Regions from separate parts of the Bradyrhizobium sp. CCBAU 11386 genome, predicted to be linked through region 2. Evidence: predicted binding sites of a transcription regulator. Region 2 holds the regulator's gene; each other region holds the start of a gene.
What was found. The regulator LexA, encoded in region 2, represses DNA repair genes until DNA is damaged. The targets are predictions, from matches to a motif close to TGTTCNNNNTGTGTTCNG.
Positions count from the first base shown of each region.

Region 1: the regulator LexA is predicted to act here: its motif matches at 1,640-1,657, upstream of XI09_RS36240 (ribonuclease T2).
Region 3: the regulator LexA is predicted to act here: its motif matches at 2,053-2,070, upstream of ruvC (crossover junction endodeoxyribonuclease RuvC).

Region 1 is NZ_LBKA01000255.1:17,527-24,986, reverse strand. Features, by position in the region: gene XI09_RS36245 (23S rRNA (adenine(2030)-N(6))-methyltransferase RlmJ) at 1-697, opposite strand, end outside; gene XI09_RS36240 (ribonuclease T2) at 889-1,593, opposite strand; gene XI09_RS36235 (hypothetical protein) at 1,715-2,179, opposite strand; gene XI09_RS36230 (hypothetical protein) at 2,362-2,655, shown strand; gene XI09_RS36225 (DUF3617 domain-containing protein) at 2,700-3,230, shown strand; gene XI09_RS36220 (ATP-binding protein) at 3,418-4,806, opposite strand; gene XI09_RS36215 (response regulator) at 4,825-5,556, opposite strand; gene XI09_RS36210 (MarR family transcriptional regulator) at 5,553-6,095, opposite strand; gene XI09_RS36205 (branched-chain amino acid aminotransferase) at 6,436-7,460, shown strand, end outside.
Region 2 is NZ_LBKA01000235.1:46,465-53,924, forward strand. Features, by position in the region: gene XI09_RS24160 (alpha-hydroxy acid oxidase) at 1-242, shown strand, start outside; gene XI09_RS24165 (HAD family hydrolase) at 257-883, shown strand; gene XI09_RS24170 (hypothetical protein) at 1,051-1,257, shown strand; gene XI09_RS24175 (molybdopterin molybdotransferase MoeA) at 1,486-2,697, shown strand; gene lexA (transcriptional repressor LexA) at 2,873-3,574, shown strand; gene XI09_RS24185 (hypothetical protein) at 3,752-3,955, shown strand; gene XI09_RS24190 (hypothetical protein) at 4,149-4,583, shown strand; gene XI09_RS24195 (GAF domain-containing protein) at 4,805-5,746, shown strand; gene XI09_RS24200 (ComEC/Rec2 family competence protein) at 5,756-7,460, opposite strand, start outside.
Region 3 is NZ_LBKA01000230.1:49,910-57,369, forward strand. Features, by position in the region: partial or broken gene XI09_RS46230 (methyl-accepting chemotaxis protein) at 111-1,007, opposite strand; gene XI09_RS22270 (YebC/PmpR family DNA-binding transcriptional regulator) at 1,134-1,880, shown strand; gene ruvC (crossover junction endodeoxyribonuclease RuvC) at 2,101-2,628, shown strand; gene ruvA (Holliday junction branch migration protein RuvA) at 2,625-3,242, shown strand; gene XI09_RS22285 (hypothetical protein) at 3,239-3,691, shown strand; gene ruvB (Holliday junction branch migration DNA helicase RuvB) at 3,688-4,737, shown strand; gene XI09_RS22295 (DUF6869 domain-containing protein) at 4,831-5,700, shown strand; gene XI09_RS22300 (metallophosphoesterase) at 5,807-6,727, shown strand; gene ybgC (tol-pal system-associated acyl-CoA thioesterase) at 6,845-7,249, shown strand; gene XI09_RS22310 (nuclear transport factor 2 family protein) at 7,329-7,460, shown strand, end outside.

The DNA of each region.
Region 1 (7,460 bases), on a different contig from region 2:
CACTGAATTCGAGGCGCAGGCATTTGCCCGGCGGCTTTGCTGCGGCTGCGAGCCGCGCCACGAGCTGCGTCAGCGTGTCGGTGGCGCGCCGGCTCTTGGCGGGATACCAGATTACATAGATACCGGTCGGCCATTTTGCGAAAGCCTCCGAGAAGACTTCGCCCAGCCGTTCGAACTCGTTCTTTGCCTCGAATGGCGGATCGATCAGCACCAGCCCGCGCCGTTCCTTCGGCGGCACGAAGGCCGGCAGCGCCACCCAGCCGTCGAGATCGACCACGCGGGCCTGCTCGTCGCGGCGCAGCACGTCGATCAGCGCCTTGCGTGCTTTCGGCTCGAGCTCGCAGGCGACGAGGCGGTCCTGCGGCCTGAGCAGGCCGCGCGCGATCAGCGGCGAACCCGGATAGGCCTTGAGCTCGCCCTTCGGATTGAAGGCGCGGACGATGTCGAGATAAGGCTTGGTCAGCGCGGCGGTCTCGTTCGACAGGCGCGCTTGCATCAGCCGCGCGATGCCGGTCAGCCATTCGCCGCCGCGCCGCGCCTCGTCGCTTTCAAGATCGTACAGGCCGGCACCGGCATGGGTGTCGATGACGCGGAACGCCCCCGGCTTGTCCTGCAAGTAAGTGAGGATGCGCGCCAGCACGATGTGCTTGATGACATCGGCGAAGTTGCCGGCATGGAAGGCGTGACGGTAGTTCATGGAAAGAGCACTACGCCACGTCACGGCCTGAGCAAAGAGGCACTAATGCGTGTCCCGGACGCGGTGCAGCGTGTAACGCTGCGCCGCTGAGCCGGGACCCAGCTTCTTCGTTCGTGATGGGCCCCGGATCAGCGGTGCACCACGCCGCGTTTCGCGGCGCATTGCACCGCATCCGGGGCACGAGAGCCCGTCTACCCACCCCTGATCGGCGGCATCGTCACCTGGTCGCGGCGGCAGGCGCGGCGGTCGATCTCCTCGCAGGCGCGGAATTGCAGGTCCTTGCTGAGGCAGATGCGGACCTCGGAAAGCCGCGTCCGGTTGCAGGTGACCGAGACGGCGGCGCTGCCGAGGCCCGGATTGGCCTTGATGAAGGCCTCCTCGACCTCCGCCGGCGCCACGGTCTTGGCCTGCGACAGGTCGAGATACTCGGCCGGAATCTTGATCGCGGCGCGCGCTTTCCGGATCGTCTCGAAATAGCTGCGGTCGGCGAGCCCCGAGCAGGTGCCGTGCTTGTCCCATTCGTTGAAGATCAGGCCCGGCGCCGGCATCAGGTCGAGCATCGAGGAGACGATGCTGCGGTTCAGCCGCGGCGCCGGCCGCTGGCAATATTCCGGAAAGCCGTTCTCATATTGCGGCCACAGCCCGTGCACCACGAAAGCATAGGGCCGGCCGCTGCACTGGATCTGGGAGCGGCCGCCGCGCTCGGCCGCCTCCTCGCAGAAGGAGGGCGACCACGACAGCGACAGCACGTAGAAATCGAATTCGCCGGGCGCGTTCTGCCGCTTGTCCTGGGCTTGCGCGACGCCCGCCAGCGAGACCAGCCCGGCGGCAAGGGGCAGGGCAAGGACCAGCGAGATCATCAGGCGGGAGAATGAGTGCAATCTGGAATGAAACATGGCGACGCCCCTCAACTAGACTGTGCAATCGAGCCTAGCAGGCGATAAGAACATTTCAAGAACAAAATTCGGGCGGCCTCCGTCAGGCCGCTGGGCTAGGTCCGAATCAGGGCTTGTCGAATTAGGGCTTGGCGGCGCGGCAAGCCGGATTGTAGGCCCAGTTGCGGTCGAGCCCGACCACGCACCATTCGACACCATTGCCGTAACCGGCAAAGCCGCCGTCCTCGATGATCGAGAAATGCACCTTGCGCACCTTGCCGTCGTTGAGCATGGCCTCGCCGGTGCAATAGCGGCGCGGAATGTTGTCGGACTGCCAGGGCCGGAACGCGGCCTCGCGCACGGCGGAGAAGCCGGTGATCTTCAACGAGGAATTCCAGAAGGCGCTTTCCTTCTCCCAGAACTGGGTGGCGATCGTCGGTAGCGCCTTGTCGCAATCGGCGACGCTGCCGTCATAGCGCGGTCCGCTCAGCCAGAAGTTCAGCTCCAGCGGATTAGCCGCCCTGGCCTCACCGAGCGACAGCGCCCCGAACAGGAGGCCGAGCACGGCGGCAAAGCGGAGCGATTTCAGGGAGGTCGAGGCGCGCATGGGCAATCCAGACAGCATGATCTGCGAAGGTCGGACGGTGCCGCGAAGGGCGGGTGAGGTCAAGTGCAGCGCGGCAACACTTGGCCAGGAGTTGACCATAACGTCGCATTCGACAGGGCTTCAGTTCTTTTCACTTCCGTCCCGGCACCGTAAACTGGCGCCAACCAATTGGAGTAACGGGAATGCGAATCATTGCGGCCGCCGGCCTTCTTGCCCTGGGTATGATGGCGAGCCAGTCGGCGCGCGCCGATATCCTTCCGGTGCCTCCGTTCAAGGGCAACGACACCGGCGGCATCATCGCCTATTCGATGGCCAATCAGGTCGATGCGCGGCAGGTCGCGGTCGATCATTGCGCGCGCTACGGCAAGGTCGTCAAATTCCTCGGCGTGCAGGCCTATGAGGGCGGATACATCTCGTTCTCCTGCCGCTGGGTGCCTTATGGCGCCGCCGATCAGCCGATCCGCACGCTGTACTGAGGCGTTTCCGTAGCGCAGCGATCTCTCAGCCGGGAGCATCCCACATGACGCGCAAACTTGCTTTGCTCGGCTCGGCCGTTTGCTTCGTGTTGTCGGCCGGCAGCGCCTGCGCCGACGATCTGCCGGTGCGCAAGGCCGGCCTGTGGGAATTGAAGATGGTCAGGAGCGGCTCTGCGATGCCGGAAATGACCATGCAGCACTGCACCGACGAGACCGTCGACAAGGAGATGAACAACAACGTCTCCCCGATGGCCAAGCAGATCTGCGCCAAGCAGGACATCAAGAAGACCGCGACCGGTTATGTCAGCGATTCCGAGTGCAGCGTCGCCGGCATCAGCACCACCTCGCATGCCGAGATCACCGGCGATTTCAACTCGGCCTATACGGTGAAGACCTCGTCACACGCGCAAGGCGGCGCCGCCGGCACCGCGGGGCGCGACACCACCATGACGCTCGAAGCGAAATGGCTGGGCGCCTGCAAGCCGGACCAGAAGCCCGGCGACATCGTGATGCCCGGCGGCTTCAAGATGAACGTGCGCGACGTCGACAAGCTGAAGAACCTGCTGCCGAAGTAGGCTCACCGCGAAACCGGTGCGCTCCCTCGCCCCGTTCTTACGGGGAGAGGGTTGGGGTGAGGGGCCTCTCTCCACAGGCGCGATCGTCGAGGGACCTGTACCCCCTCACCCGGATCGCGGCGGACGATGCTTCGCATCGCCGGGGGCGATCCGACCTCTCCCCGCAAGCGGGGAGAGGTAAGAACAGCTACACCGGTATTCGCACGCTCGCCCTTAATCCGCCCATCGGGCTGTCGCCGAGCGTGATGTCGCCGCCGTGGGAGCGGGCGATGTCGCGGGCGATGGCGAGGCCTAAGCCCGTGCCGCCTTCGTCCTGGTTGCGGGCGTTGTCCAGCCGCAGGAACGGCTTGAACACCTCTTCGCGCAGATGCGCGGGAATGCCCGGGCCGTCGTCGTCGACCGTGACGGTCAGATAACGGTGATCGCGCTGGCCGGTGATGGCGATGCTCTTGCCGTAGCGCGCCGCATTGGTGACGAGGTTGGCGAGGCAGCGCTTGAACGAGGCCGGCTTCACCGTCACCACCGGCAGTCCGTTGAATGCGACGGTCGCAGCGTGGCCGTGGCGTTCGGCATCGCTGCGCAACTCCTCGAGCGCCTGCGCCATGTCGGTCGGCTGCGACTGCTCGCCGGAATCGCCGCGGGCGAAGGCGAGGTAGTCTTCCAGCATCATCGACATCTCGTCGACGTCCTTGCGCATGCCCTCGAGCTCCGGGCTGTCGCCGATCAGCGCCAGCTCGAGCTTGAAGCGGGTCAGGATGGTGCGCAGATCGTGGCTGACGCCGGCCAGCATCGCGGTGCGCTGCTCCATCGTGCGCTCGATGCGCGACTTCATTTCGAGGAAGGCGACCGCCGCGCGCCGCACCTCGCGCGCGCCGCGCGGCCTGAAGTTCGGTGCCTCGCGTCCCTTGCCGAAGCTTTCGGCGGCATCGGCAAGACGCAGGATCGGCTTGATCTGGTTGCGCAGGAACAGCACTGCGACGATCAGCAGGATCGAGGACGTGCCGACCATCCAGAACAGGAAGATTTCCGAGTTCGAGGCGTAGGCCGCACTGCGCTGCGCGAACACCCGCATCACGGCGTCGTCGAGCTGGATGCGGATCTCGACGAGGTTGGAGCGGCCGACCGTGTCGATCCAGAACGAGCGCCCGATCTGGCGGCCGAGCTGCACCGACAGCGTCTGGTCGAGCAGCGAGAAGAACGGTTTTGGCCCCGGCGGCGGCATGTCGCCGGCGGGCAGGAAATCGACGACGAGGCCCAAACGCTGCTGGGCGATGCGGCGGATCTGGTCGCGGTCCTTGTCCTGCGGATAGCCCTTGTAGACGTCGATCAGCGCGGCGATGTCCTGCACCACCGCGGCCGACAGGCGGCGCGTCACCGTGTTCCAGTGCCGCTCCATGAACACGAAGGCGACGACCGATTGCAGGATCACCATCGGCACGATCATGATGAGGAGCGCGCGGGCATAGAGGCCGGTCGGCATCCAGCCCTTGAACGCGTTGCCCATCCAGCCATTGGCGGCGGATACGCGGCCGGCGGCGCTCTTCAGCAGCGTCAGGCCGGTATCGATCGTGCTCATCGGTCGCGCTTCACTGCTTTATGGTGATGCCACCAGCCGGTAGCCGATGCCGCGCACCGCCTGGAGGAACAGCGGATTGGCGGGATCGGTCTCGATCTTGCGCCTGAGGCGGTTGATCTGCACGTCGACGGCGCGCTCGTTGACGCTGCCATTGCCGGTCAGTGCGCTGCGCGGCACGGTCTCGCCCGGCGTCTCCGAGAGAATCCGCAGCATCTCGCGCTCGCGGTCGGTGAGGTGAATGACCTCCTCGCCCTGGCGCAATTCGCCGCGATCGAGATGGTAGACGTAGGGGCCGAACGCGATCTTCTCCACCACCGCCGCCTGCGGCGGCGGGGCGGCGCGCTTGAGGATGTTGTTGATGCGCAGCGCGAGCTCGCGCGGCTCGAACGGTTTTGCGACATAGTCGTCGGCGCCGATCTGAAGGCCCTCGATGCGGGCTTCCGCTTCATGGCGCGCCGTCAGCATCACGATCGGCACCGAGGAGGAGGTCCGGATGAAGCGGGCGAGGTCGAAGCCGGTCTCGCCGGGCATCATGACGTCGAGGATCAAGAGGTCGAAATGCAGGCCCATGAGCTTCGAACGCGCATCGCTGGCGCTGGCCGCGGTCGAGACGCGATAGCCTTCGCTGGCGAGGAAGCGCGACAGCAGATCGCGGATGCGGCGGTCGTCGTCGACCAGCAGGAGATGCGGGGCATCATCGGCCGGTTGCACCGGCGGACGGGCGAGCGTGGCAGCGAGCGGCACGGTCACTCCTTTGCGTCTTGATTGACGGAGGCGAAGATCGTCTCCAGCACCTTGTCCGGATCGTCGCGATCGATCATCGCGCGCAGGAAGCGCTTGACCGTCTCCGCGTCCTGCGGCGCCATCTCGGCGAGCGCCTTGGTGATCCGCGTGGTTTGGAGCCCGGCGAGCTTCTGCACCAGCGCCTCGCCCTTCGGCGTGGCGTAGAGCAGGCGCTGGCGGCGGTCATTGTCGCCGGTCTTCTGCACGATATAGCCCTCGTCCAGGAGCTGCTTGAGCACCCGGCCGAGCGACTGTTTTGTAATGCGCAGGACGTCGAGGAGATCGGCGACCTTCAGCCCGGGATAGCGGTAGACGAAGTGCATGACGCGGTGATGGGCCCGGCCGAAGCCGAAAGCCTCCAGCTCCTGGTCGGGATCGCCGACGAAGTCGCGATAGGCGAAGAACAGCAGCTCGATGATATCCCAGCGCAAATTGCCTCCTTCGCCTGCGACCGGCCGGTGCTCGGCAGCGTCTTGAGAGGGAGTCGCGAAATTTATGTCAGGCATATTGACGTATCTTGGGTTCAATGTTACAAAACGATCGACCCGCACGAAATTTTAGATCGTTTCGCGTCGGGTGGCATCGAAGCAGAGGCGGCCGGAGAGAGCCGGACAGGCGGCGACGGCCGGATCAGATCTACCGTGCGATTGTCGAGCGGCATTTCGACAAAACATACTGGACTTCCGCCTTCCGCAAAAGCATGTCCTCGACGACATGCTGGCCACGGAAACCGGCCGTAACAAGGCTGGCGGTGGCCCGGCCACAACTCTAATCAAGCCAGCCGGACCCGAAACAGGGCAGGCGGGCGCCAGAACAGCGCCGCTACCGGCAGCGGGAGCCAAGGACATGAGCATGAAATTCGACATCCAGCCCGCATCCAATCCTACTCCAGAGAAGGATCGCGTCGCCAAGCTGGTGGACCCCGGCTTCGGGCGGGTCTTCACCGATCACATGGCGATCGTCCGCTACAACCAGGCCAAGGGCGGCTGGTACGAGGCGCGGATCGAGGCGCGCGCCAACTTCCAGCTCGATCCGGCCGGTGCCGTCCTGCACTACGCTCAGGAAATTTTCGAGGGCCTCAAGGCCTACAAGCGCGATGACGGCGGCGTGAACCTGTTCCGCCCCGACGCCAATGCGCGGCGCTTCAGGGATTCGGCCGACCGCATGGCGATGGCGCAGTTGCCCGAAGACGTCTTCATCGAGGCGGTCGAGCAGGTCGTGCGCATCGATCGCGCCTGGATGCCGGGCGGCGAGGGCAGCCTTTACCTGCGGCCCTTCATGATCGCGAGCGAGACCTTCCTCGGCGTCAAGCCGTCGTCCGAATACATCTTCGCGGTGATCGCCTCGCCCGTCGGCTCCTATTTCAAGGGCGGGCCTGCGCCGGTGTCGATCTGGGTGTCGGAGAACTACACGCGCGCCGCGGTCGGCGGCACCGGCGCCGTCAAGTGCGGCGGCAACTATGCCGCGAGCCTGCGTGCACAGGCCGAGGCCATCCAGCACGGCTGCGATCAGGTCGTGTTCCTCGACGCGATCGAGCGCCGCTACATCGAGGAGCTCGGCGGCATGAACGTCTTCTTCGTGTTCGACGACGGCTCGCTCTCGACGCCGCCGCTCGGCACGATCCTGCCCGGCATCACCCGCGACTCCATCATCACGCTGGCGAAGGATGCCGGCAAGACGGTGCGCGAGGAGCCGTACTCGCTCGACCAGTGGCGCAAGGATGCAGCCAGCGGCAAGCTGAAGGAGGCTTTTGCCTGCGGTACCGCGGCCGTGATCTCGCCGATCGGCAAGGTGCGCTCGGTGAGTGGCGATTTCGAGATCAGCGGCGGCGCCGCCGGCCCCGTCGCCATGGGCCTGCGCAAGCAGCTCGT
Region 2 (7,460 bases):
CGGGCGCCGACCTTGTCGGCATCGGCCGGTTGCAATGCTGGGCGCTGGCGGCGGCCGGCGAAGCCGGCGTGACGCGGATGCTGGAGCTTCTGGAGGACGAGGTGCTGCGCTGCCTCGGCCTGTTGGGCGCCACCTCGTTCGCCGAGGTCAACAAGTCCTGCCTGCATCAGGCAACTGCAACGAATGCGCCGAGCGTGTTCAGCGCGTTCCCGCTGTTCGACCACGAACCTTACCGATACTGATCTGAAAGGATGCAATGACCTCGCTCTCTCCCGGCAGCGCAGATGCGCTTTTGTTCGATCTCGGGCGCGTCGTGCTCGACATCGATTTCTCCAAGGCGATCGCCTGCTGGGCGGGACATGCCGGCTGCAAGCCGGAGGCGATCGTTGCCCGCTATGTGCGCGACAGCGAGGCCTATCGGCTGCACGAGGTCGGCAAGATCAGCGACGAGGACTATTTCGCCTCGCTGCGCGCCTCGCTCGGGATCGGCATCTCGGATGCGCAATTCCTCGAGGGCTGGAACGCGATCTTCGCGGGCGAGATGCCTGATATCGCGGAGCTATTGCAGCGTGCGGCGAAGCGGATGCCGCTCTACGCCTTCTCCAACACCAACCGGCCGCATGTGGACCATTTCTCGAAGGAGTATGCCGGCCTGCTCGGCCATTTCCGCGAGCTTTATCTGTCGTCCAGCATCGGCCTGCGCAAGCCGGACGCGGCGGCCTTCGACCATGTCGTGGCGGCCATCGGCGTGCCCGCCAGGCGCATCGTGTTCTTCGACGACCTCGCCGAAAACGTCGAGGGCGCGCGGGCGCGCGGATTGACCGCGGTGCATGTGACCTCGCCCCGCGACGTCGGCGATGCGCTCAAAGCGCTGGGAATCTGATCGAGATACACCGGCCGGCGGGTGAAACCGGGGAGTTCCGCGGAACCGATCTCGCCCGAGATGAGGAACCAAATCACTTTGTACATTTTTATACAGAGTTCCGGGAACGGAATGCCCGCTTCCGGACTCTTGAGTCCGTTGGGACTTCTACGGACGGACGCATCATCGTGTTGGGCAAGACCTATCTCACCAAACAGGCCTCTCTTCTGCTCGAATTCGCCAGAACGACGTCGGATTCTGACCTTTCCGCCAAGCTGATCAGCAAGGCCGCCGACCTGAAATCCCAGGCCGATCCGCTGCCCGACAAGGATCAAGGCCCCAAAGCTCCCGACGTGGCGCCGGACGCCCGTCCGGACCAGCAGACCGGTCGTTGACCGATACTGGCCGTGGCTCTCGTCAATTGTCGTCCTGCCATGGCCATACTCGTACCGGTCTTTCTGATCGTCAGGGTTATGCCGCGCCGCACTTGGCGTTCTCCATAGAAGAGCGGCCGAGCGACGGGATGAATTATCCTGCTTCGTCGCTGTTTTGCCTCTGCGCCCGCACTCGGATAGAACGTTCGCCGTTCATTCGTCCGAACGTGCCCAGCAGGAGTCTTCCCCGTGGCCTTGATGCCGGTTTCTGACGCGCTCGCCGCAGTGCTGGCCGGCGTGGAGCCGTTGCCTGAAGAGATGATTCCACTCGATGAGGCCTACCACCGCGTGCTCGCGCGCGACGTCGCGGCGCGGCGTACGCAGCCGCCGGAGGCGATGTCGGCGATGGACGGCTACGCCGTGCGCGCGGCCGATGCGGCCAAGGTCGACGCACAGCTCACCGTGATCGGCGAGGTCGCGGCGGGCCGGCCGTTTGCGGGATCGGTCGGCGTCGGCGAAGCGATGCGAATCTTCACCGGCGGCGTCGTTCCGGCCGGCGCGGACGCGGTCGTGATCCAAGAGGACACGGTCGCCGAGGGCAGGCGCATCACGATCAAGCAAGCCGCCGTCACGGGGCGGCACATCCGCCCCGCCGGCGTCGACTTCTCCGAGGGCGACGTGCTCCTGCGCAAGGGAACCCGGCTCACCGAGCGCGACCTCGCGCTCGCGGCCGGGATGAATCACCCGCACCTCCCCATCCGACGCCGTCCGAAGGTCGCGATCCTCGCCACCGGCGACGAACTGGTGATGCCTGGCGCCACACCGGGTCCCGGCCAGATCGTCTATTCCAACGGCTACGCCCTGCACGCGCTCGCCCGCCAGGAGGGCGCAGATACCATCGATCTCGGTGTTGCCGCTGATACGCTGGAGGCCACCACCGCCGGCATCCGCCGCGCCCGCGAGAGCGGCGCCGATATCCTGATTACGACCGGCGGCGCCTCGGTCGGCGACCACGATCTGGTTCAGCAGGCGCTGAGGGATGAAGGCATCGCGATGGCGTTCTGGAAGATCGCGATGCGGCCGGGCAAGCCGATGATGCACGGCCGGTTAGGAGCGATGGGTGTGATCGGCCTGCCCGGCAATCCCGTGTCGTCCTATGTGTGCGCCTTCCTGTTCATGGTGCCGTTGATTCGCGCTCTGTCGGGCCGCGCCGTGATTCACCACCGTCGCGAGCGCGCCGTGCTCGGCCGCGACATCGGTGCCAATGACCAGCGCGAAGATTATCTGCGCGCACGTCTGGAGCGGCGCGACGACGGCACGCTTGTCGCCCTTCCCGTCGATCATCAGGATTCCTCACTGCTTGCGAATCTCGCTGCGGCACAGGCACTTCTCGTGCGCGCGCCGTTCGCGCCCAAGGCCGAGGCCGGCACGCCTTGCGAGGTGCTGCGACTGCCCGCCTGAACCCGCTGGTCATGCGCGTTCCGCGAACTTTGTCGCGTTCACGGTAAATTAAGCAGTTGCGGAACACATATCGAACATATAGTGTCCGTTCATGATTTGTTTCGAGCATCTGGCGGCTCGCCGCTGAATTCACCGTCTCGGAATCGAACGACATCAACCGGGGGATTTGGTCGAGATGTTAACGCGCAAACAATACGAGCTTCTGCGATTCATCAGCGAGCGTTTGAAGGAAAGCGGCGTGCCGCCCTCCTTCGACGAGATGAAGGACGCGCTCGACCTGCGCTCGAAGTCAGGCATCCATCGCCTGATCACCGCATTGGAGGAGCGCGGCTTCATCCGGCGTCTGCCCAACCGGGCCCGCGCGATCGAGGTGATCAAGCTGCCCGAGCTCCAGGCCGCCGCCGGCAGCCGCCGTGGCTTCACGCCGAGCGTCATCGAGGGCAATCTCGGCAAGGTGCGAGCGGGCTCCAGCGCGCCCGTAGACGAGGGCGAGCGCCCCGTCGCGGTGCCGGTGATGGGCCGCATCGCGGCCGGCACACCGATCGAAGCGCTGCAGACCCGCAGCCACACCATCAGCGTACCGCCTGACATGCTCGGTTCGGGCGAGCACTACGCGCTCGAAGTGCGCGGCGACTCGATGGTCGAAGCCGGCATCCTCGACGGCGACATGGCGCTGATCCAGCGCAACGAGAGCGCCGACACCGGCGACATCGTGGTGGCGCTGATCGACGACGAGGAAGCGACGCTGAAGCGCTTCCGCCGCCGCGGTGCCTCGATCGCGCTCGAGCCCGCCAATGCGGCCTATGAGGTCCGCATCCTGCCGCCCAACCGGGTGAAGATTCAGGGCAAGCTGATCGGCCTGTACCGCAAGTACTGAGCGCGGCCGCCGGTTGGCGACCCGCGCGTTGACGATTGGAGCGGACGATTGTCCGTTCCGGCTGGATAGTCTTTCTGGTTTTGCACAGATTATCCGGCCCCTTCTCCAGCGCTACATCCTCGGCACGCCGCACGAAGCCCTCATCGCTTCGCGGCGCTGGAGATCGAGGAGACCATCATGCGCAAGATCGTTTTGAGCGCCGTCACGATGGCGCTGATCGCAGCATCGGCGTCGCAAGCCTTCGCCGCACAGTTACACCCTGTCCGCAAGGCAGCGCAGACGACGACGAGCGAGCAATTGCGCAATGCCCGCAATGCCGTCGCGCAGCCGTCGCAACCCGCCTGGCAATATTCGGGCTGGTCGGCACCTGCTGGTCGCTGACGGAGACGCACGCCAAATGCGCGAGAGCGGACTTTGTTCCTCGTGCATTTGAAAAAGATATTGTGATGGCAGCCTGCGAACCCAAGCCGCAGATTTGCCTACAACCGAGAAGACGCTAACATGCTTCCACTCTGATAGAGGCCTGTGCCTCCGAAGGAGGCGCGGGTCGCTATCCCTGAATGAGGAGCACCCGATGTGTGACTACAGCCTGCATGCCGTCGCGACGCGTCCCGCAGAAGTCGGCGAGACGATCGTCACGACCACCTTCCGAGGCACCTCGACGCGCGGCTTCGCCTCCGAGGCCGACATGTCCGTCGCAGTCTGCCTGCTGCCGGGGACGGAGCTCGCCTTCGCCGACAACGTCCGCTACGACAATCGATGGATCTGGACGCGCACCATCAATTCCCGTGTCGGCAAGTTCGGCAAGATCGATCCGCACATTCCCGATCGCCATCACGACGCGATCGAATTCCCCGACGGCAAATACGTACTGGTGACGCAGCTCGTCGAAGGCCAGCGCGCGACCGTGCTGCAGTTGCCGGTGACCCAGCCCGTCGGCGAGCGTGAACACAAGCCGCAGGTGATCGCCGATGGTCGGCCGACCATCACCCGCCTGCCGATCGGCTGACGTACCTACCCCGGCTCACGGGTCGGGGCCAGGATTGAAATCGCCATCGCCGGCCGTGGCCGGCGAGACGGGATGGTTTGTGTCCTGAGAATCCAATTCGCCGAGATCCCCCCGCGCCTCCCCGTCGCACGAAGTTTGCGCGGCGCTGCCTGAATTTTGAACGTCCGTTCCGCGGCCAGATCGCCGATGCTGTCAATGGCTTGAGGCGGCGGGCACGGTCGATGAAAACCTTCATTCGCGTCGTTGAACTCTGGGTGCCCGACCGGACGCGCATGCGGCTGGAATTCGGCGGCGGTCTCTATGGCGAAGGGCTGTCCGCGTTCAAGGCCGTGAGCGAGAACTTGCGCTTCGGATACGACGAGGGCCTTCCCGGCAAGGCCTGGGCCAGCGGCCATCCCGTGATCCTCACCAAATTCGCCAACTCCTATTTCAAGCGGACCGATCAGGCGCTCGCGGCCGGCCTCACCTGCGGCGTGGCGGTCCCGGTGTTTTCAGGCGAATTTTTGCAGGCCGTGATGGTGCTGTTCTGCGGCGACGACGAGGCGCATGTCGGCGCGATCGAGCTCTGGCACAATGATCCCGATATCTCCCACGAGATGGGGCTCGTCGACGGCTACTACGGCACCGCCGACATGTTCGAATTCAACTCCCGCCACACCAGGTTTCCGCGCGGCTTCGGCCTGCCCGGACGCACCTGGAAAGCGGACCTGCCGCTGATCATCAAGGATCTGCACAACGCCAAAAGTTTTCTGCGCTGGGAAGAGGCCGCCGAAGTCGGGATCAATCTCGGCGTCGGCGTGCCCTACCGGACCGGCGCCGACCAGACCTGGGTGCTGACTTTCCTCTCCGCGCAGGCGACGCCAATTGCGCGGCGCTTCGAGATCTGGGTGCCGAACGAAGCCCGCTCAGCACTGGTCTTTCGCGCCGGCGATTGCAGCGCGCAGACCGACCTCGCCGCGCTCTATGTGGACAAATCCATCGCCAGGGGTGACGGCAGCATCGGCGGAGCCTGGGCCACCGGCATGCCCGCGCTCAACGACGATCTCGCGCATGACCATTCGGTCGCGGCCGCAGAGGCTCGCGCGTCTGGACTGAGCCAAATGGTGGCCCTGCCGGTGATCGGGAGTGCTGGGCTCGACGCCGTGCTGGCCTGGTACCTGTAGCCGTTCCGTTCAATCCTCGGCCTGCATGTCCGCCTCGGACGGTGTCGCGTCCCGGCTGCGGGGAGCCGCCGCCTGCGGCGCAAGGCTCGTACCGAAATCCCCCTCGCCGGCGGTCGCCGGCGACCACGGGCGGTCGGTGCCTCTCGCTTTCACCGCCTGAACGACAAAGCCGTCGCCTCGCTGTGTCAGCGCGAGCGCGCCTTGCGCGGCGAGACGCTGCCGGTCGACCACCATCGCCGCACAATCCGCTGGCGCCGGCCGCGCCGTCACCACCAGCGCGGCGCGGCTGCAATCGTCCGCCAGCGCTTCGATGCGCAAGGCCAGCGCGACCAGGCGCCCGTCGGCGAGCGGCGTCACGCAGCCGGCCTCGTCGCACGACACGCCGGCGGCGAGCGAGGGACTAGCGGCATCGCGCGGATCGGCGTCGGCAGCGAGCCACTCCTTCAGCAGAAAGCCGTCCTTGCTGGCCCGGATCATTTGCAGGCGCCCGTCCCTGCCCCGCACCGCGACGCTCTGGCCGTCCCCGGCGATCAGGATATCCGGCTGCCGCCCCGACAGCCCCCAGAGGATCGCCACCAGCAGCACCAGCGCGCCGGACCAGCGCAGGGGCGTGCGCAGCAGGCCCATCACGACGATCCCCAGGCTGGCCGCGATCAGCGGCGCGATGCCGAAAGCCGGGATGCGGCCGACGGCGCCCGGCAATGCCGCCACCCAGCGCGAGACCGCGACCATCCAGTCGATGCCGATCCCCATCAGCCACCAGAACACGCCGTCGAGCCCGAACGGCGCCGCGAGCAATCCGAGCAGTCCCGCAGGCATCACCAGCGCAGAGACCACCGGCATCGCGCCGAGATTGGCGAGCACGCCGTAGGGCGTGACGCGATGGAAATGGAAGGCGGCATAGGGCGTGGTCGCAAGCCCCGCGATTAGCGAGGCCAGAAACAGCATCGCGATCTCGCGGCCGCCCCACATCGCGATGCGCGCGGTCGCCGAATGATCGGGCGAAGCGAACAGATTCGGCATGCCGATCTGCACCAGCGCAACGAGTCCCAGCGTTGCCGCAAACGACATCTGGAAGCTCGGATGCACCAGCGCTTCCGGCGCGACCGCGAGCACGATCAGCGCCGCCACAGCCAGGGTACGGAACGTGATGGCGCGGCGGTCGACCATGACGGCGATCAGCACCACGGCGGTCATGAAGAACGAGCGTTGCGTCGCGACCTCCGCGCCCGAGAGCAGCAGATAGAACGCGGCGGCAACCAGCGCCGCAGCCGCGGACCATTTCTTGATGGGGAAGCCGACCGCCAGTCCCGGAATCAGAGCGAGCAGCGCGCGGACCGCGAAGAACACGACGCCGGCGACCACCGCCATGTGATAACCGGAGATCGAGAGCACATGGCCGAGCCCTGAAATGAACATGGCGTCATTGATGGGCGTGGTGATCGCGTCGCGACGCCCCGTCAGCAGCGCCGTCGCGATCGCGCGATTGTCACCTTCGAGTGTTGCGCGGATGCGCGCGTCGATCGCATCGCGCAGGCCCTGCATGAAGGCGGCATAGCGCAGCCGCAAGCCACCGGCATCGGGCGGCACTGCCGCCGTGATCGCCCCCATCACGAAGCCGGAGGCGCCGATGCCCTGGAAAAACATGTCGCGCGAGAAATCGTAGCTGCCGGGGCGCACCGGCGTGATCGGCGGCATCAGCCGCGCCTTCAAC
Region 3 (7,460 bases), on a different contig from region 2:
AGCACCGCGCAGCGCGATTTCAGCTTCTGTGCGAAGGTGGTGACCGCCTTGCCGGCGCTGGCGACGTTCTCGCCGTGGGTCTCGGCCGCCTTGGTTGCAGCATCGATCTCGGCCGCGCTCTGGCCGACCGAGACGATGAACTCCGACGCGCTGGCGGCATTGCCGGAGACTTCGCTCGTGGTGGCGTTCTGCTCGGCGACCGCGCCATTGACGGTCTCGAAGACAGGGCGGATCGCCTCGATCGCCTGCGAAATGCGGTGCACGGCATCGGCCGAGCCGGCGGCGTCGCGCTGGAGCGCGTCGATCTTCTTGGTGATCTCTTCCGTCGCGCCCTGGGTCTGCACCGCGAGTGCCTTCACTTCGGTGGCGACGACCGCAAAACCCTTGCCCGCAGCGCCGGCGCGCGCGGCCTCGATGGTCGAGTTGAGCGCGAGCAGCGTCGTCTGCCGCGCGATCTGCGCGATCAGATTGACGACGTTGCCGATGGCGGCGGAGGATTCCCGCAAGCGGTCGACATTGGCGCGGGCTTCCTGCGCCGCGGCACTGGCCTCGTCGGCGAGCTTGCCGGCCGCGCGAACCTGCGCCCCGATGCCTTGGGCGGACTGGGTGAACTTGTCGGCGGCATGGGCGAAGGTGGATGCGGTCGACTGCGCGGCGTTGGTGCGGCCGGTCAGGGCGTCGGTGCGGTCGCGAATGGCCGCAAGCGTCACGGCGGTCGCTTCGGCGCCGCCGGCTACCGAATTGGCGGCGCGCTCGAGCTGGCGAATCATCGCGCCCAGCTCGAGTTCCAGCAGTTCCAGGATTTCCCTGGCAGAATCGCCCTCCGTGGCCGGGCCGGGCTCGGAATGGGCCGGCGGCTGTGCGGCCTGCGGGGCGGCCGCAGGCGCAGCCATGTCCGGCAGACGCTTCCGAAATAGTCCGAACGCCATCAGGTCTCTCTTGTCGGGGGACGGTCGGACGTTATTTTCGCAGCCCGGAATGAAGTCAGGGTTAACGATGCCTGACATCTAGGCGCGAGGCATTACTGTGTTACCTTAAAGTCGCAGAGCCTCTTTGATTTCGGTGGGTTGGCGGCCTATAAGGCCGCGCTTCCCACCCTCACCTTGGCTGACGATTCCTTTACGAGACCACGCATGGCCGGACATTCCCAATTCAAGAACATCATGCACCGCAAGGGGCGGCAGGATGCCCAGAAGTCGAAGCTGTTCGGCAAGCTGGCGCGGGAAATCACCGTCGCCGCCAAGCTGGGGACGCCCGACCCCGCCATGAACCCGCGCCTGCGCGCCGCCGTGATCGCCGCGCGCCAGGAGAACATGCCGAAGGACAATATCGAGCGCGCGATCAAGAAGGCGCTCGGCAGCGACGGCGAGAACTATGACGAGATCCGCTACGAGGGCTATGGTCCCGGCGGCGTCGCCGTCATCGTCGAGGCGCTGACCGACAACCGCAACCGCGCCGCCTCCGACATCCGCTCCTTCTTCACCAAGTCAGGCGGCAACCTCGGCGAAACCGGCTCGGTCTCCTTCATGTTCGATCGCACCGGCATCATCGAATACGACCGCAGCGTCGCCTCCGACGACGCCGTGCTCGATGCCGCGATCGAGGCCGGCGCCGACGACGTGATCTCGGGCGAAGGCGGCCACGAGATCTACGCCTCGACCGAAGGCTATCGCGACGTCGCCAAGGCGCTGGAAGCCAAGTTCGGCGAGCCGCGCAAGGCCGCGCTGATCTGGAAGCCGCAGAACACGGTCGCCGTGGACGACGAGACCGGCGAGAAGCTGCTCAAGCTGATGGACCTGCTCAACGAGCACGACGACGTCCAGCACGTCTACGCCAATTTCGAGGTGTCGGACGCGCTGATGGCGAAGATGGGCGGGTAGGGCTGCACTCTCCGCTGTCGTCGCCCGGCTTGACCGGGCGACCCAGTATTCCAGAGACGCCGGGAGGATACGGAGAGGCCGCGGCGTACTGGATACCCGCCTTCGCGGGTATGACATCGGAGAATGTGGCGGGCAGCACCCGCCTCATGCGCCCCACTTCCCCTGTTACTTTCGTTCTGTTTCTGTTTCGCTCCAAGCAGCCAGCCGCTATCACTGGCCCATGACTGCGCTCCCGATTCGTGGCCCCGTTCGCATCATCGGCATCGACCCCGGCCTGCGCCGTACCGGCTGGGGCGTGATCGAGGCCGAGGGCAATCGCCTGATCTATGTCGCCTGCGGCTCGGTGGAACCGCCGGACGACCTGCCACTGTCGAGCCGCCTGCTTGCGATCCATGAAGGGCTCGCGGCGGTCCTGTCCGATCACAAGCCGATGGAAGCGGCGGTCGAGCAGACCTTTGTCAACAAGGACGGCGTTGCGACGCTGAAGCTCGGCCAGGCCCGCGGCGTCGCCATGCTGGCGCCCGCAATGTTCGGCATCAGCGTCGCCGAATACGCGCCGAACCAGGTGAAGAAGACCGTGGTCGGTGCCGGCCATGCCGACAAGCAACAGATCGCGATGATGCTGAAGATATTGCTGCCGAAAGCCGAGCCGCCGTCAGCCGACGCCGCCGACGCGCTCGCCATCGCCATCACCCACGCCCATCACCGCCAGAGCACGGCGCTCAGGCTGAAGGTGGTGGGGATATGATTGGCAAGCTGAAGGGCCTGATCGATTCCTACGGCGAGGACTATGTCATCCTCGACGTCGGCGGCGTCGGCTACCAGGTGCATTGCTCGGCGCGCACGCTCCAGCATCTGCCCGCGCCGGGCGAGGCCGCCGTGCTGTCGATCGAGACCTATGTCCGCGAGGACCAGATCAAGCTGTTCGGCTTTCGCACCGACCAGGAGCGCGAATGGTTTCGCCTGCTCCAGACCGTGCAGGGCGTCGGCGCCAAGGTCGCGCTCGCCGTGCTCGGCACGCTGGCGCCGTCCGACCTCGCCAATGCGATTGCCCTGCGCGACAAGGCCGCGGTGGCGCGCACGCCCGGGGTCGGCCCCAAGGTCGCCGAGCGCATCGTCACCGAGTTGAAGGACAAGGCGCCCGCCTTTGCCAATGTCGATCCGGCGGTGGTGCATCTTGCCGGCGCCGTCGACGACCAGCGCGCGCCGCGGCCCGTCGCGGACGCGATCTCCGCGCTGGTCAATCTCGGCTACGGCCAGCCGCAGGCCGCCGCCGCGATTGCATCCGCATCGCGGAGTGCGGGCGAGAATGCCGAGACGGCGCAACTGATCCGGCTCGGGCTGAAGGAGCTCGCGAAGTGAGTTCTGGCCTATACGCCGAAGGATCAGGTAGGCCGGAGCTGGTGAATCTCGGACGCGCCTTCCTCGTTGTTTTCCTGATGACAGTGATCGCGGGTATTCTCGAAACAATCGCGTTTTCGGCTTCCGGATGTTTCCTCAGCCGAGTCGTTCGCTGTTTCTCGATCTCGCGCGACGCGATCGGAATTACGCTGCTTGGTTTGAAGATGTGGGCTTTGCCCGCTCTCATTGCCTCGGCGGTCATTGTCGGGATTGGACGACTCCGTGGGCGTGTGGCGTGGTGGAATGTCCTTCTTCTCGCGCCCGCCTTGTATTTCGTGCTTATGGTCTCGACGGCCAAGTCGCTCGATTTCGTCGGGGAGCCCGAGGTGTGGGTGCAGAGCGCGATCTTGGTCGTTAACGTCCAGCTGTCCCTGTGCGTCGGAAGATTGTTTGATAGGCTGGCCATATGACAACGCCCAACCGCATGGTCACGCCCGAGCGCCGCTCCGATGACGTCGGTGACACCGCGCTGCGCCCGCAATCGCTGTCCGACTTCGTCGGCCAGCAGCAGGCCCGCAAGAATCTCTCGATCTTCATCGAGGCGGCGCGCAAGCGCGGCGAGGCGCTGGATCACGTGCTGTTCGTCGGGCCCCCCGGCCTCGGCAAGACCACGCTCGCGCAGATCGTGGCCAAGGAGCTCGGCGTCGGCTTTCGCGCCACGTCGGGCCCAGTGATTGCCAAGGCCGGCGACCTCGCCGCCCTGCTGACCAATCTCGAAGAGCGCGACGTGCTCTTCATCGACGAGATCCATCGCCTGAGCCCTGCGGTGGAAGAAGTGCTCTATCCCGCGATGGAGGATTTTCAGCTCGACCTCATCATCGGCGAGGGCCCGGCGGCGCGCTCGGTGAAGATCGAGTTGTCGAAGTTCACTCTGGTCGGCGCCACCACGCGCGCGGGTCTTCTCACCAATCCCCTGCGCGACCGCTTCGGCATTCCGGTGCGGCTGAATTTCTACACCATCGAAGAGCTGGAAAGCATCGTCACTCGCGGCGCGCGCGTGCTCAATGTCGGCATGAGTGCGGATGGCGCCAACGAGATCGCGCGCCGCGCCCGCGGCACGCCGCGTATCGCCGGGCGCCTGCTCCGGCGCGTGCGCGACTTCGCTTCGGCTGCGAATGCCGACACGATCGATCGCAAGATCGCCGATCACGCACTCAGTGCGCTCGAGGTCGACGCCGCGGGCCTGGATGCCATGGACCGCCGCTATCTCACGACCATCGCGATGAACTATGGCGGCGGTCCCGTCGGTGTCGAGACGATGGCCGCAGCGCTCTCCGAGCCGCGCGATGCGATCGAGGACATCATCGAGCCCTATCTGATCCAGTGCGGCTATCTCCAGCGCACCCCGCGCGGCCGGCTGCTCACCTCGCACGCCTTCCGCCATCTCGGCCTCGCCGAACCCAATCGCGATGCGGCACAGTTCGGCCTGTTCGGCACCGACGAAAGCGACGACTGATCGCCGCAGTCGGTGAACCCACCGGTTCCATCCCGGCACTAATCCGAACGCGCGGCGAGCAGGATTGCCGCACACGGACTGGAGTGGGAAGGAATGGCGCCGACGGACGACACGAGGCTGCTCGAGACCATCGCGGCCGCGCCGCAGCTGCGCACGCCCGACGAGACCGAGGCGCTGCTGGATTCGATGCCGCTTGGCGAGCTGGCGTCGATGTGGTGCGCGCTTCAGCGCGTCAGCCGTCGCGACCAGGTCGGCAGCATCTGGGCCATCAAGATCTATTTCGACCATCTGCCGCATCGCAGGCCGCAAGCCGCCCTCGATCTCGTGCTCGATGTTCTCAAGACCGAGGCCGACAAGCCGACGGTGATGCAGCTCAACGACAAGTTCCTGCTGGCGCTATTCTATGCGCATGGCACGGAGGTGATGGCGCGTGTCGAGCAGGAAGCCGCGCACAATGACCGGCTGCGCTGGCTGCTGGGCGGCGTGCATGTCGGTCCCGACGATCCCTTGATGTCGCGCATTGCAGGCCTCGCCGATCGCGAGGCGTGGCATGCCGACCATCTGGCGCAGCGCACGCCGCGCGAGCCGCTCGATTGTGCCAACCTGTCGGTCGCCGAGCTTGCGCGCGCCTGGGTCGAGCAATATTCCAGATCCGAGCGCGACCAGGACGACAATCTGTTCGCGATCATGGATTTCGAGCGCGACCTGCGCGAGGACGATCCCGACAGGATGATCGACCTGATCCTGGAGATCCTCAAGATCGAGTCCAACCCGGTGCTGTTGTCGCTGCTGGCCGCCGGTCCCCTCGAAGACGTGATCAGCGTCGGGACGATCGATCGCATCGAGCGCGAGGCGCGCGCCGATGCACGTTTTCGCGATCTGCTCGGCGGTGTCTGGTACTACCGCGCGCCCGACGAATTGAAGGCGCGGCTGGATGCGCTGGTCGGCGAGAGCCGATGGTAGCCCTTGTGCAGACGGTCTGCACCGGGATGCAGACGGTCTGCACGAGCGTACCCCAATTCCGCTTCAATCGGACCGCATCAAGACGCCGTAGCAGAAGCGGACTTCTATGATCACGCGCCGTCATCTCATCCGTTCCTTCGGCGGCCTGTCCGCCCTCGGTGTCTCGACCGCCGCCTACGGCGTCGGTATCGAGCCGGTGCTGCGGCTCGGCGTCACCCGCTATCATCCGACCCCGCGGCAATGGCCGGCGGATCTGCCGCTCAAGATCGCCGTGATCGCCGACGTCCATGCCTGCGATCCCTGGATGTCGCTGGAGCGGATCGAGGCCATCGTCGACCGCACCAATGGATTGAATGCCGACCTCATCGTGCTGCTCGGCGACTATGTCGCCGGACTTCACCAGGTCACGCGCATCATTCCCGCGAACGAATGGGCCAGGGTGCTCGCGGGCCTGAAAGCGCCGCTCGGCGTCCATGCCGTCATGGGCAATCACGATTATTGGGTGGACAGGGTCGTGCAGCAGGCCGGGCATGGCCCGACGGTGGCGCATCGTGCGCTGGAGGCGGCCGGCATTCCGGTCTACGAGAACGACGCCGTGCGTCTCACCAAGGACGGTCGCCCGTTCTGGCTCGCCGGCCTCGGCGATCAGCTCGCCTTCCTGCCGGCGCGGCGCTTCCGGCGCACGGGGCGCTTCGGTGCCGACGATCTCACAGCGACGCTCGCCAAGGTCACGGACGACGCGCCGATCATCCTGCTCGCGCACGAGCCCAACATCGCCCCGCGCGTGCCCGCGCGCGTCGCGCTGCAACTGTCCGGCCACACCCATGGCGGCCAGGTCCGCCTGCTCGGCTGGTCGCCGGCCGTTCCGCGGCAGCACGGCCTCCGGCTCGCCTATGGTCATATCAGGCTGAAATGCGACGTCATCATCTCCGGCGGCCTCGGTTGCAGCATCATGCCGCTCCGTGTCGGCGTGCCGCCGGAGATCGTCGAGGTGACGCTGGGGAGGGCGGGGCCGGCGGTGGCGTAGCCTGCGCTTGCACGGCCGGCCGTTTTTGCGCAAAACGGGCCGGTAGCAAAAAAAAGCGAAGAGGCACGCGACGTGACTGCCCATCTTGACGGCGAGATCCGCGACGGCCGCCATCACATGCAGGTCCGCGTCTACTACGAGGACACGGATTTCTCCGGCATCGTCTATCACGCCAATTATCTGCGCTTCATGGAGCGTGGGCGCACCAATCATCTGCGGCTGATGGGCGCCGAGCAGCAGGCGCTGTTCGAGCAGCCCGCGACGGAGGACGCCGGCTTCGCCTTCGTGGTGCGCTCGATGCACCTCGATTTCCTCAAGCCCGCGCGGATGGACGACGTGCTCGACGTCGTGACCTGGCCGGTCGCGGTAAAGGGGGCCTCCATCATGCTCGCACAGGAGGTCCGGCGCGGCGAGGATGTGCTGGTCAAGGCCGAAGTGCGCGTCGCCTTCATCAGCGGCGGCCGTGCCCAGCCGATCCCGAAATCGATCCGCACGTTGATGAAGGCTGATCTGATTTCGTGATCGCCCGATAGCTGATGGCCACTCGACTCCGCCGGCTGCGGCGATAGATTTGCGGCCCCGACCAACCGATGAGGCCATCATGTCGCGCCCGCCGCTTCCGCCCTTCACGAAAGAGACCGCCGCGCAAAAGGCCCGCATGGCCGAGGACGCCTGGAATTCACGCGATCCAGTGCGCGTTTCGCTCGCCTACACCGAGGACAGCCGCTGGCGC